2 regions of the Streptomyces rectiverticillatus genome follow, and region 1 is predicted to be linked to the other one. Evidence: predicted binding sites of a transcription regulator. Region 1 holds the regulator's gene; the other holds the start of a gene.
The links. Region 1 encodes HspR, which represses chaperone genes until heat shock. Its sites were predicted from a motif close to TTGAGNNNNNNNNNCTCAA; they were not measured.
Positions count from the first base shown of each region.

Region 2: the regulator HspR is predicted to act here: its motif matches at 4,048-4,066, upstream of lon (endopeptidase La).

Region 1 covers NZ_CP040752.1:3,573,425-3,580,504, reverse strand. Annotated here, with positions in the region: gene FGW37_RS15445 (NACHT domain-containing protein) at 1-13, opposite strand, end outside; gene dnaK (molecular chaperone DnaK) at 286-2,142, shown strand; gene grpE (nucleotide exchange factor GrpE) at 2,139-2,810, shown strand; gene dnaJ (molecular chaperone DnaJ) at 2,859-4,031, shown strand; gene FGW37_RS15425 (heat shock protein transcriptional repressor HspR) at 4,036-4,488, shown strand; gene FGW37_RS15420 (hypothetical protein) at 4,667-4,882, shown strand; gene FGW37_RS15415 (hypothetical protein) at 4,973-5,221, shown strand; gene FGW37_RS15410 (helix-turn-helix transcriptional regulator) at 5,259-6,257, opposite strand; gene FGW37_RS15405 (helix-turn-helix domain-containing protein) at 6,511-6,777, shown strand; gene FGW37_RS15400 (hypothetical protein) at 6,871-7,080, opposite strand, start outside.
Region 2 covers NZ_CP040752.1:5,003,440-5,010,519, reverse strand. Annotated here, with positions in the region: gene FGW37_RS22020 (M4 family metallopeptidase) at 1-4, opposite strand, end outside; gene FGW37_RS22015 (MBL fold metallo-hydrolase) at 154-1,011, opposite strand; gene FGW37_RS22010 (MarR family winged helix-turn-helix transcriptional regulator) at 1,135-1,560, shown strand; gene lon (endopeptidase La) at 1,626-4,025, opposite strand; gene FGW37_RS22000 (GlxA family transcriptional regulator) at 4,233-5,210, opposite strand; gene FGW37_RS21995 (NAD(P)-dependent oxidoreductase) at 5,359-6,225, shown strand; gene FGW37_RS34000 (rhomboid-like protein) at 6,543-7,080, opposite strand, start outside.

The DNA of each region.
Region 1 (7,080 bases):
TCTGGTCCCACATCTGCGGTCCCCCTCCCCCGAGAATCGCAGGCTAGAACCATTCGCTACGTGAACGCGCCCCCCTTCCCGCACCGGGCTCGGCGAACCGCAGCGGGCCTGTCCCGACGCGCCCTGTGCGTGCTCCCCGCGCGCCCCCGGTTGCAGGTGTACACGCCCACGCTGCGCATAAGACCCGCATAAGACTTGAGCCCCCTCGACTCAGCTCCGTTGACAGGGACGGATCCGTGTTGCACGCTTGAGCCTGTTCCACTCAAGTCAGCTGGAGGAATCGACATGGCACGTGCGGTCGGCATCGACCTGGGTACGACGAACTCCGTCGTCAGTGTTCTCGAAGGCGGTGAGCCCACCGTCATCACCAACGCCGAGGGCGCCAGGACCACGCCGTCCGTCGTCGCCTTCGCGAAGAACGGCGAGGTGCTCGTCGGCGAGGTCGCCAAGCGCCAGGCTGTCACCAACGTCGACCGGACGATCCGCTCCGTCAAGCGCCACATGGGCACTGACTGGAAGATCAACCTGGACGGCAAGGACTTCAACCCGCAGCAGATGAGCGCCTTCATCCTGCAGAAGCTGAAGCGGGACGCCGAGGCGTACCTGGGCGAGAAGGTCACGGACGCGGTCATCACCGTCCCGGCGTACTTCAACGACTCCGAGCGCCAGGCCACCAAGGAGGCCGGCGAGATCGCGGGCCTGAACGTCCTGCGCATCGTCAACGAGCCCACCGCGGCCGCCCTGGCCTACGGTCTCGACAAGGACGACCAGACCATTCTGGTCTTCGACCTCGGTGGCGGCACCTTCGACGTCTCGCTGCTCGAGATCGGCGACGGCGTCGTCGAGGTCAAGGCCACCAACGGTGACAACCACCTCGGTGGTGACGACTGGGACCAGCGCGTCGTCGACTACCTGGTCAAGCAGTTCGCCAACGGTCACGGCGTGGACCTGTCCAAGGACAAGATGGCCCTCCAGCGCCTCCGCGAGGCCGCCGAGAAGGCCAAGATCGAGCTGTCCTCGTCCACCGAGACCACGATCAACCTGCCCTACATCACGGCCTCCGCCGAGGGCCCGCTGCACCTGGACGAGAAGCTCACGCGCGCCCAGTTCCAGCAGCTCACCGCGGACCTGCTGGAGCGCTGCAAGACCCCGTTCCACAACGTCATCAAGGACGCGGGCATCGCTCTCTCCGAGATCGACCACGTGGTCCTCGTCGGCGGCTCCACCCGCATGCCCGCCGTCGCCGAGCTCGTCAAGGAGCTGACCGGCGGCAACGAGGCCAACAAGGGCGTCAACCCGGACGAGGTCGTCGCCATCGGCGCCGCCCTGCAGGCCGGTGTCCTCAAGGGTGAGGTCAAGGACGTCCTGCTCCTCGACGTGACCCCGCTGTCCCTCGGCATCGAGACCAAGGGCGGCATCATGACCAAGCTCATCGAGCGCAACACCACGATCCCGACCAAGCGGTCCGAGATCTTCACGACGGCCGAGGACAACCAGCCGTCCGTGCAGATCCAGGTCTACCAGGGCGAGCGCGAGATCGCGGCGTACAACAAGAAGCTCGGCATGTTCGAGCTGACCGGTCTGCCGCCGGCCCCGCGCGGGGTCCCGCAGATCGAGGTCGCCTTCGACATCGACGCCAACGGCATCATGCACGTGACCGCGAAGGACCTCGGCACGGGCAAGGAGCAGAAGATGACCGTCACCGGTGGCTCCTCGCTGCCGAAGGACGAGGTCAACCGGATGCGCGAAGAGGCCGAGAAGTACGCCGAGGAGGACCACGCGCGCCGTGAGGCCGCCGAGTCCCGCAACCAGGGCGAGCAGCTCGTCTACCAGACCGAGAAGTTCCTCAAGGACAACGAGGACAAGGTCCCGGCGGACGTGAAGACCGAGGTCGAGACCGCCCTCACCGAGCTGAAGGAGAAGCTCAAGGGCGAGGACACGGCCGAGATCCGCACCGCCACGGAGAAGGTCGCCGCCGTCTCCCAGAAGCTGGGCCAGGCCATGTACGCCGACGCCCAGGCCGCCCAGGGTGCCGCCGGCGCCGAGGGCGCGGGCGCCGGTGCCGGCCACGCCAAGGCCGAGGACGACGTCGTCGACGCCGAGATCGTGGACGAGGACAAGCCGAAGGGTGGTGCGGCGTGACGGAGGAGACCCCGGGCTTTGACAACGAGAAGAAGCCTGAAGGCCCCTCCGACGCCGCCGACTCCGAAGAAGCGGCGCAGGGCGCCGGGTCCGCCGACAAGGCGGGCCCGGGCTCTGCCCCCTCCGGCGAAGAGCTGGTGGAGGTGGGCCTGAAGGCCCAGCTGGACCAGGCCCAGGCCGCGCTCAACGAGCGCACTGCGGACCTCCAGCGCCTCCAGGCGGAGTACCAGAACTACCGCCGCCGGGTCGAGCGGGACCGGGTCACGGTCAAGGAGATCGCCGTCGCGAACCTCCTGTCCGAGCTCCTGCCCACGCTCGACGACATCGGCCGCGCCCGTGACCACGGCGAGCTCGTCGGCGGCTTCAAGTCCGTCGCCGAGTCCCTGGAGACGATCGTCGCCAAGATGGGGCTGCAGCAGTTCGGCAAGGAGGGCGAGCCCTTCGACCCGCTGGTGCACGAGGCGCTGATGCACAGCTACGCGCCCGACGTGACCGAGACGACGTGCGTGCAGATTCTGCAGCCGGGGTATCGCATCGGCGAGCGCACGATCCGCCCCGCGCGGGTCGCCGTCGCCGAGCCCCAGCCGGGTGCCCAGGGCGCCAAGGGCGAGGGCGAGGACGCCGGTTCCGGCTCCGACGAGGAGAGCGGTGGCCCGGACAAGGGCTGACGCCGACCGGATGAATCACCGCAGGGAACGGAAGGAGGGACGCCGAGGATGAGCACGAAGGACTTCCTGGAGAAGGACTACTACAAGGTCCTCGGTGTGCCCAAGGACGCCACCGAGGCCGAGATCAAGAAGGCGTACCGGAAGCTCGCCCGCGAGAACCACCCGGACGCCAACAAGAACGACGCCAAGGCCGAGGAGCGCTTCAAGGAGATCTCCGAGGCGAACGACGTCCTGGCCGACCCCAAGCGGCGCAAGGAGTACGACGACGCCCGCGCCCTCTTCGCCAACGGCGGCTTCCGCCCGGGGCCGGGCGGCGCGGGCGGCGGCTCCTTCAACTTCGACCTGGGCGACCTCTTCGGAGGCGCCCAGGGCGGAGGCGGCGGCACCGGCGGCTTCGGCGGCGGCCTCGGCGACGTCTTCGGCGGCCTGTTCAACCGCGGCGGCACGCGCACCCAGCCGCGCCGCGGCCAGGACATCGAGTCCGAGGTGTCGCTGAACTTCACCGAGGCGGTCGACGGGGCCACCGTGCCCCTGCGCATGTCCTCCTCGGCCGCCTGCAAGGCCTGCTCCGGCACGGGCGACAAAAACGGTACGCCTCGTGTCTGCCCGACCTGCGTCGGCACCGGCCAGGTCTCGCACGGCTCCGGCGGCGGCTTCTCCATGACCGACCCGTGCCCCGACTGCAAGGGCCGCGGCCTCATCCCGGAGAACCCCTGCGACGTCTGCCACGGCAGCGGTCGCGCCAAGTCCTCCCGCACCATGCAGGTCCGCATCCCCGCCGGAGTCTCCGACGGCCAGCGGATCCGGCTGCGCGGCAAGGGCGCCCCGGGCGAGCGCGGCGGGCCCAACGGCGACCTCTACGTCGTCGTGCACGTCGGCGCCCACCCCGTCTTCGGCCGCAAGGACGACAACCTCACCGTCACCGTGCCCGTCACCTTCCCGGAGGCGGTCCTCGGCGGCGAGATCAAGGTGCCCACCCTCGGTGGCCCCCCGGTCACCCTCAAGCTGCCGCCCGGCACGCCCAACGGCCGCACCATGCGCGCCCGCGGCAAGGGCGCGGTGCGCAAGGACGGCACCCGCGGCGACCTGCTGGTCACAGTGGAGGTGACCGTGCCCAAGGATCTCGGCGACAAGGCCCGGGAAGCCCTGCAGACCTACCGTGAGGCCACCGCGGACCAGGACCCGCGGGCAGAGCTCTTCCAGGCCGCGAAGGGAGCGTGACCCCATGGAGGGGACCGGCCGACGGCGCAATCCGTACGAGCTGACCGACGAGTCGCCGGTCTATGTCATCTCGGTCGCCGCGCAACTGTCGGGCCTGCACCCGCAGACCCTCCGGCAGTACGACCGGCTCGGCCTGGTCTCACCCGACCGCGCCGCAGGGCGCGGGCGGCGCTACTCCGCGCGGGACATCGAACAGCTGCGGCAGGTGCAGCAGCTGAGCCAGGACGAGGGCATCAACCTCGCCGGCATCAAGCGCATCATCGAGCTGGAGAACCAGGTGGCCGCGCTCAAGGCGCGCGTCGCCGAGCTGCAGGGCGTCGTCGAAGGCGCCGCCGTGGCCCGGCAGCAGGCGGAGGCCGCGGTCCACGCCTCGTACCGCCGCGACCTGGTCCCATACCAGGACGTCCAGCAGACGAGCGCGCTGGTGGTGTGGCGCCCGCGCCGCGATCAGCAGTAGCGAACGTAAACACGTGTCGGCAGGGCCGGATGAGCATGGTGCTCGTCCGGCCCTGCCGGCATAAACCTGCTGGCATAAAGCTGTGTGTCCCCTGCAGCAACCTGACAGGCTTTCCCCGCCGGACGCTCCGCCTCCGCTGGCAGAGTTTTCCCCACGGAACAACGACGTTGGGGGAAACGTGAAGACCGGAAATCTCGCCAAGAAGGCCGCTGCAGTCCTCGTTCCCGGGGTGTCCCTGATGGTCTTCGCACTGCCGGGCACGGCGGCGGCAGCGCCCGCTCCGGCGGAGGTGCGTGCGGTGCACGGCCTGCAGGGCCTGCAGGCCCTGTGCGGGATACCGGCCAAGGTCGTCGACCGTCTGCCGGTCTGTCATCGTGTCAACGGGTGGCAGTGACAAGGAAGTCGGCTTCGGAGCCCCGGTCTGCAATGCGGCAGGCCGGGGCTTCGCCGTGTACGCAATGAGAAGCGAATCGGAGGAGATGGCGTGGCGAGGACGGAGTTCACGGAAGCGGTGGTGGCGCGCGCAGCGCCCACCGCCGCGCCCCCGGAAACGGCCGTGATCAGGCTCGTGGGAGCGCTGCCCGCGGGCTGGGACTGCAGCTGGCGGCTTCAGGAGGACGGGATCCTGCTGAAGGTGCAGCCCGCCGCCGGCGCCGGCCCCGGTGCCGTGGCGCAGTGGCTGGCCGGTGTGCTCGACGCCGGCGGGCTGCGGGGGTGGCGGGCGGTCCGCTAGAACCGGGCCGCCGGGCCCCGGCCCCGGATCCGGGCCGCTAGATCCAGCCGCGCTCCCGCGCCAGCAGCGCGGCGTGCGCCCGGCTGGAGGCGTCGAGGACGCGCAGCAGGTCCGCGACGTGGCGGCGGTAGGTGCGGACGGAGATGCCCAGGTCGCGGGCGCCGATCTCGTCCTTGCCGACGCGGCACATCGACGCCAGGACCCGCTGTTCCACGGCGGAGAGCCCGGCGGCCCCTTCGGCCGGTTCCTCGATCAGTGCGGCGAGGTCGGTGGCCTGGTCCCAGATCTTCTCGAACAGCGCCAGGATGTTGGCGACCAGGCCCGTCTCCTGGGCGATCAGGGCGCCGCGCGAGGTGTCGTCGGGGTCGGCCGGCACCAGCGCGGTGTGCCGGTCGTAGACGAGGATCCGCTCGGAGATGTCGCAGGCGACGCGGATCCGGGCGCCCTGCGCGGTGAGTTCGCGCAGGTAGGCGACGGTCGGCGGGTGGTCGAGCGCCTCCTTGAGCACGACGTTGCGGATCCGTACGCCGCGGCGCAGGCAGCGGGTGTCGAGCGGCCGGGCGTGGTCGATGTTCTCCTGGGTGAGCGCGGTGTAGGGCTCGACGGACAGGATCTCCTCGCGGGCGAAGAAGGCCAGATCGTCGATGCGGTTGCGGATCTGGGACAGGTCCTCCATGCGCTCCACGCCCTTGAGGGCGGGGGCGCGCAGCCCCTGCTCCACGCGCAGCTCCGCGACCAGATGGCGGGCCTGGGTGACCTGTTGCAGCTCGTGGTGGAGCTCGCGCAGCCGCAGATCGGTGAGCCGGTCCACGGCGACCTCCGGGTCGGCCGGGGTGACGGCCCCGTCGCCGGCGCGGCGCAGCAGGCCGAGCCCGTACAGCCGGTCCAGGGCGGTGCGGACGGTGTCCTTCGGTGTGTGGATCCTCAGATGGATGTCCTCGGCAGCAGTGCCGGGATTACGCAGAAAATGCCGGTAGATGCTCTCTTCCGCCGTGTTGAGCCCCAACAGGCCCATGCCCATGCCTGACTTGCTCATGGTTCCCCCGTGTGCGATTGGCCGGCGGTCGGCCCGCGTGGTCAGTCGCGAGCGCGGTGGTGCGTAACCGCCGGTACATCGCCCAAAGCGTAATGCAGTGGTAAAGCCGCTGGCCACGACTGTTCCTCCGGTGGCGACGCAGCAAGCTGTAGCGGGGGTTGCAGGAAGCTGCCTCCGCAGAGCGGGTCCCGGTCCGTATCGCCTTGGCAGGCTGGAGCGTGCCGGAAGGCTGAGACCGACGAGGGGAATCCGGATGAGATCAGCGATTGCCGAGGGACAGCACGACTTCACCACGCTCACGGACCGCGAGGTGGAGGTCCTGCTCCTGCTGGCCTCGGGGGAACAGAACAAGCGACTCGCACGGCGGCTGGGGATTGCGGAGCGGACCGTACGGGCCCACACCGCGAACATCGTGCGCAAGCTCGACCTGCGGTCCAGGTTCGAGGCGGCGATCGTGTCGCACGTCTACGCGGAAGACATCAGGAGCCTGTGCAGCGCGGGCGGCAGGGTAGCTGCGTAGTTCTGAACGCGCTGTGTAGTTCTGAACGCAGAGACAGGCAGGCCCCGTCGGAGACTCTCCGGCGGGGCCTTCGTGATGGTCCGGGCGTGGCGCTCACCCCGGGATCAGTTCGGCGGCGGCCTCGATCGCCATCATCCACATGGGCTGTCCGCCGGTGCCGAACGCCGCGGCGAGCGCGTAGCCGACGGAGGCGTCGGCGGGGGAGACGTCCGCCCCCTCCTTCCACTCGGCCAGCACCCGGCCGTCGCCGTCGGAGGAGAAGTCGCCGATGTGCTTCCCGTCCTTCAGCAGCCGGCTGCCGGC
Region 2 (7,080 bases), 1.4 Mb from region 1:
GCAAAGGTCCCCCTCCGAACGTGACTGGTCGGTCAGCGGAGCTTGGTCGGGGACCATGCAAGCGGCGGGGTTCGCGTCCGTCAACGGGGCAAAGGGGGCAGGGGCCCCTTCACGTGCTTACGTGTCTTTGCGCGCTTGCGCGCCTTTACGTGCTTACGCGTCGACGGGCTCCCACGTCGTGACCCCCGCAGCGTCGCGCAGCACCCGCCCGAACACCACGTCCGCGAAGTGGATGCCGAAGCCGATCGTCCCGGGCTCCGCCATCTCCTCCACCAGGCGCCGGCGGAAGACCGCGGCCTGCCGGGCGTCGTGGTCGACGACGGCCGACCACTCGGGGTGGGTTATCTGGATCGGCGAGTGCAGGGCGTCGCCGAAGGCGATCAGGCGGCGGCCGCCGCCGGTGATGACGTAGGCGGAGTGGCCCGCGGTGTGGCCGGGGGTGAGCATGACGCGGACGCCGGGGAAGATCTCCTCCCCGTCGGCGACCGTGCGCAGGCTGGGCTCCAGGGCGGCGAGGACCTCCGGGGACACGCCGTGCTGCCCGGCGAGGGGGCGGTGCTCCCACTCGGGTGCGCTCATGAGGTGGACGGCGCCGGCGTCGGCGAGCTGCGCGGACCAGCCGATGTGGTCGCCGTGCAGGTGGGTGACGGCCACGGCCTCGATGCCGGCGGGGGTGCGGCCGAGGCGGGCCAGGTTGTCGAGGAAGGCCCCGCCGTTGATCTCCCCCACGGCGGCGCCGGGTTCGCCGGGGAGGTGCACGGGGCCGACTCCGGCGTCGATGAGCAGGGCCCGGTCGCCGTGCTCGACGAGGAGGCCGCCCATGCTCGCCACGAGGTTGCCGGTCGCGTCGAGATAGGCGGGGTGCTCCGCCCACACCTCGTCGGTGGTGTCCGGCAGCCAGCCGCGCGGGCCCAGCTGCCCGGCGCCGTCCGGCACGTACGTGACCTTGATGTCGCCGAGCTGCAGGGAGCGGATGCCGGCCGGGCGGTGGAGGCGGGCGTCGTCGGTCATGGGTGGGTTCCGTCCTTCGTGGTGCAGGGGTTCCTTGATCGACGACAATAAGCTTCTTGCTTGAATGATTCAAGCTAAAAAATTATCGGCTTGATGAAGTGGGCTCCGATTACGATGGCGGTCATGACCACCCCGGAAGCCCACGCCATCGCCGAGCGCCGGCTCTGCGGCCTGGTGAACGGCCTCGCCCGCCGGATCGCGGACCACGTGCGCGACCGGGCGGCGATGCTGGACCTCACCGCACCCCAGGCCACGGCCCTGCGGGAGCTGACCGGCCCGGTGACGATGCGCGAGCTCGCCGACCGCATGGCCTGCGAGCCCTCCAACGCGACCTTCGTGATCGACAAGCTGGAGGGCCGCGGGCTCCTGGAGCGCCACCCGCACCCCACGGACCGCCGCGCCAAGCAGCTGGTCCTGACGGACGAGGGCGCGGCCCTGCGGGAGCGGCTCATGGAGCTCCTCGCCCGGGAGTCGCCGCTGGCCGGGCTCTCACAGGAGGAGCAGGACGCCCTGCACGGCCTGCTGGACAAGGCCATCAGCCACACCTGAACCGGAAAACGGCGCGGGGCTCGTACCTCTTATGAAGAGGTACGAGCCCCGCGCCGTTGCGGCCGTTACGCCGCCACCGCCACCTCCGCCCCGGCCGGCTGCAGGGCGAGTGCCAGTACCTGGCGGACGTCGGAGACCGGATGGACGTCGAGCTCGGCCAGCACCTCGCCCGGCACATCGTCCAGGTCGGGCTCGTTCCGCTTCGGGATGATCACCGTCGTCACGCCCGCGCGGTGCGCCGCCAGCAGCTTCTGCTTGACGCCGCCGATGGGCAGGACCCGCCCCGTGAGGGACACCTCGCCGGTCATGGCCACCTCCGGCCGCACCCGGCGGCCCGACAGCAGCGATGCGAGCGCCGTCGTCATGGTGACGCCCGCGCTCGGGCCGTCCTTCGGGACGGCGCCCGCCGGCACGTGCAGGTGCACGCCGCGTTCCTTGAAGTCGCCCACCGGCAGCTCCAGTTCCGCGCCGTGCGAGCGCAGGAAGGACAGCGCGATCTGCGCCGACTCCTTCATCACGTCGCCCAGCTGGCCCGTGAGGGTCAGGCCCGCGCCGCCCGTCTCCGGGTCGGCCAGGGAGGCCTCAACGAACAGCACGTCGCCGCCCGCGCCCGTGACCGCGAGCCCCGTCGCCACGCCCGGCACCGCCGTGCGCCGCTCGGCCGGGTCCTGCGCGGACTCCGGGGTGTGGTGCGGCCGCCCGATCAGCGGGCGCAGCTGCTCCTCGCCGATGGTGAACGGCAGCTCCTGCTCGCGCAGTTCGTGCCGGGCCGCGACCTTGCGGAGCAGCCGGGCGAGGGCGCGCTCCAGGTTCCGCACGCCCGCCTCCCGGGTGTACTCGCCGGCGAGCTTGCGCAGGGCGGCGTCCTCCAGGACGACCTCACCGGGCTCCAGGCCCGCGCGCTCCAGCTGGCGGCGCAGCAGGTGGTCGCGGGCGATGACGACCTTCTCGTCCTCGGTGTAGCCGTCGAGGCGGACCAGCTCCATACGGTCCAGCAGCGCTTCGGGAATGGCCTCCAGGACGTTGGCCGTCGCCAGGAAGACGACGTCCGACAGGTCCAGTTCGACCTCCAGGTAGTGGTCCCGGAAGGTGTGGTTCTGCGCCGGGTCCAGGACCTCCAGGAGGGCCGCCGCCGGGTCTCCGCGGAAGTCCGAGCCGACCTTGTCGATCTCGTCGAGCAGGACGACCGGGTTCATCGAGCCGGCCTCCTTGACCGCCCGCACGATCCGGCCGGGCAGCGCGCCGACGTACGTGCGCCGGTGACCGCGGATCTCGGCCTCGTCGCGGACACCGCCGAGCGCCACGCGGACGAACTTCCGCCCCATGGCACGGGCGACGCTCTCGCCCAGCGAGGTCTTTCCGACGCCGGGCGGGCCGACGAGCGCGAGCACCGCGCCCCCGCGCCGCCCTCCGACCACGCCCAGCCCCCGGTCGGTGCGCCGCTTGCGCACCGCCAGGTACTCGGTGATCCGCTCCTTCACGTCCTCCAGGCCCGCGTGGTCGGCGTCGAGGACGGCCTTCGCGCCGGGGATGTCGTACGCGTCCTCGCTGCGCTCGTTCCAGGGCATCTCCAGGACGGTGTCCAGCCAGGTGCGGATCCAGCCGCCCTCGGGGCTCTGGTCGGAGGACCGCTCCAGTTTGCCGACCTCCTTCAGGGCCGCTTCGCGCACCTTCTCGGGCAGGCCGGCGGCCTCGACGCGGGCGCGGTAGTCGTCCGGCTCGTTCTCCGGGTCGCCGCTCAGCTCGGCGAGCTCCTTGCGGACGGCCTCCAGCTGGCGGCGCAGCAGGAACTCGCGCTGCTGCCTGTCGACGCCCTCCTGGACGTCCTTGGCGATGGACTCGGCGACGTCCTGCTCGGCGAGGTGCTCGCTCAGCCATCCGACGGCGAGCCTGAGCCGGGCCACCGGGTCGGCGGTCTCCAGGAGCTCGACGCGCTGCTGAGCCGTCAGGAAGGGCGAGTAGCCGGAGTTGTCGGCGAGCTGGCCCACGTCCTCGATCTGCTGGACGCGGTCGACGACCTGCCAGGCGCCGCGCTTGCGCAGCCAGCTGGTGGCGAGCGCCTTGTACTCCTTGACGAGCTCGGCGACGGCGCCCGGGAGGGGGTCGGGGGCGACCTCCTCCATCGCGGTGCCCTCGACCCACAGCGCGGCCCCGGGGCCGGTCGTCCCCGCGCCGATGCGCACCCGGCGGACGCCGCGGATGAGCGCGCCGGGGTCGCCGCTGCCGGAGAGCCGCCCCACCTGCTCGACGCTGCCGAGCGTGCCGACGCCCGCGTAGGTGCCGTCGACCCGCGGTACGAGCAGCACGAGCGGCTTGTCGCCGCCCCGCGCGGCGGCCTGGGCGGCCTCGACGGCGGCCCGCACCTCGGTGTCGGACAGGTCGAGGGGCACCACCATGCCGGGCAGGACGACCTCGTCGTCGAGGGGCAGCACGGGCAGGGTGAGCGGTGCGGACATCGAAGCCATGATCTCCCCTTAGGCAGGCAAGTTGAGCTATGCCGACTCAATGCGTGGCGCTCCGCGGATGTTCCCGGCCCTGTTCGGCGTTCGCTCTGAGCGATCAGGCGGGCGCGGCGAGATCCCTGTTGCTCCCGCCGCCGCGGCGGGCAGCCGAAGTGGCGCTGTCCGGCGGTGCCGGTCCCACCCGGAACCGGGAACGCGCCGTACGGCCGGTCAGGCCGCTGCCGCCGCTCCCGGGAACGAGCGCCGGTAGTCCGTCGGGGTCACCCCGAAGTGCAAGGTGAAGTGGCGGCGCAGGTTGGCGGCCGTGCCCAGGCCGCTCACCTCGCTGACGCGCTCTACGGACAGGGCCGTCGACTCCAGCAGCGACTGCGCGCGGGCGAGGCGCTGGGCGAGGAGCCACTGCAGCGGGGTCGTGCCGGTGGCGGCCTGCAGGCGGCGGAAGAAGGTGCGGGAGCTCATGCCGGCGCGGGCGGCGAGGTCGTCGACGGACAGGGGCCGGTCGAGGTGCTCGCGGGCCCAGTGCAGGACGGGGGCGATGCCCTCGTCGCCGGCCTCGGGCACGGAGACGTCCACGTACTGCGCCTGCCCGCCTGGCCGGTGCGCGGGCACCACCAGGCGGCGGGCGAGCTGGTTGGCGACGTGGGCGCCGAGGTCGCGGCGGACGAGGTGGAGGCACAGGTCGAGGCCCGCGGTGACGCCCGCGCTGGTGAGGACGTCGCCGTCGTCGACGTAGAGGACCGAGTCGTCCACGTGCACGCGCGGGTGGCGGCGCGCGAGGGCCTCGGCGTGCATCCAGTGGGCGGTGGCGCGGCGCCCGTCGAGGACGCCGGCGGCCGCGAGGGCGAAGGCCCCGGCGCACAGGGAGACCATGCGGGCCCCGGAGTCCGCGGCCCGGCGCAGGGCCTCCAGCAGGTCGGCCGGCAGTTCGCGCCCGCCCTCGATGCACGCCTCGGGCACCGACGGCACGATCACCGTGCCGGCGCCCTCCAGCCCCTCCAGGCCGTGCGAGGTGCGCAGCGTGAGCCCGAAGGGGCCGGGCTGCGGCGCGCCCCCGCCCGCCGAGCACACGCGCAGGTCGTACCAGGGGTCGGCGAGGTCGCGGTGCGGGATGCCGAAGACGGTGCAGACCACCCCCAGCTCGTACAGGTCCCACATGGGGACGTCGTCGTCGATCACGGCCACGGCCACGGTTCCGGCGCTCATGATCACCAGCCTAGGCAGGGCGTGGCAGGAATTTTTCGCAGGGCGTCACTTCTGCCACTGTCGGGGCTCCCGTGCCCGGTGCGAGGCTGGTCGCACTTGATCAACTTCTGTGACACACGGGGAGAAACCACCCATGAAGGTGACCGTTCTCGGCCTGGGTTCGATGGGTACGGCCCTGGCCGGCGCCCTCCTGGAAGCCGGCCACGAGACCACCGTCTGGAACCGCTCGGCGGGCAAGGACGAGGCCCTCGTCGCACGCGGCGCGGCCCGCGCGGCGACGGCGGCGGAGGCCGTCGGGGCGAGCCCGCTGGTGCTCGCCTGCCTGTCGGACTACGACGCCGTGCACGGCCTCCTCGACCCCCTGGCGGACGAGCTGCGCGGCCGCACGCTCGTCAACCTCACCTCCGGCACGCCGGAGCAGGCCCGCGAGAGCGCCTCCTGGGCCGTGGGAGCCGGCATCGGCTACCTCGACGGGGCGATCATGTCGACGCCGCCGGGGATCGGCAGCCCGGCCGTCATGCTGCTCTACAGCGGCTCCTCGCAGGCCTTCGCCGAGTACCGGGAGACCCTGGCGAGCCTGGGCGACCCCGTCGGCCTCGGGGACGACGCCGGAGCCGCCTCCCTCTACGACACCGCCCTGCTCGGCATGATGTGGGCGACGCTCGGCGGCTGGCTGCAGGGCGTGGCGCTGACCGGCGCCGACGAGGTGGAGGCGGCGGCGTTCACCCCTGTCGCGATCCGCTGGATGGCGGCGGTGAACGGCTTCATGAGCACCTACGCGCCCCAGGTCGACGCGGGCGTCTACCCGGGCGACGACGCCACCCTCGACGTCCACCTCGGCGCGATCGAGCACTTCGTCCACGCGAGCGCCGCGCGCGGCCTCGACCCGGCGCTGCCGCGGCTGCTGAAGTCCTCCATCGAGCAGGCGGTCGCGGCCGGCCACGGCGGCGACGGCTACGCCCGCCTGATCGAGTCCGTCCGGGCGGGGGGCCGGGCATGACCGCGGCCGGACGCACGGCGACCGCTCCCGCCGCCCCGGTCGGCGGGGCCTCCCCGGCCCCGGCCGGCGGCCCCGCCGCGCCCCGCACCGCCGACGCCTGGGCCGCGCTCGTCACCGACGCCGCGGACCACTGCTCCGCGGTCCTGGAGGCGGGCGCGGGCCACGACTGGTCCCGGCCCGCGGCGGGCCTGGAGTGGTCCGCGGCCGCGACGCTCGACCACCTCGCGCTCGGCCTCGTCGGCTACGCGGGCCTGCTCACGGCCCGGCCCGCCGACCGCTACATCGCCCTGTTCGCCTCGCTCGACCCCGAGGCCCCGCTACCGGCCCGCCTGGAGGGCATCCGCATCGCTGCGGCGCTGCTCGCCGCGACCGTCCGCGGCGCGCGGGAGGGGGATCGCGCCTGGCACCCGTGGGGCCGTTCCGACGCGCCCGGCTTCGCCGCCATGGGCGTGACGGAGCTCGTACTCCATACGGACGACATCGCGCGCGGCCTCGGGCTCGCCCCCGTCTTCCCCGGCGGCCACAACCTGCCCGACGAGCTCTGCGCGCCCGCCGTCGAGCGGCTCTTCCCGGACGCCCCGGCCGGCCACTCGCCCGCTAAGACGCTGCTGTGGTGCACCGGCCGGGCCGCCCTGCCCGGCCTCCCGCGGCGCACGCAGTGGGCCTGGGACGGCACCGTCCGCAGCTGACCCGCCCGCCGGCCCCTTCTCGCGCAGCAGGCCCCAGCAGGCCATGCCGGTGAGCAGCGCTATGGGGTGGCCCCAGCTGGCGAGGGGGTCGGCGAACTCCACGAGGTCCTGGGCGCACATCAGGAAGGACAGGCCCAGGACCGTCCGCTTCCCGCGCCGCCCCAGC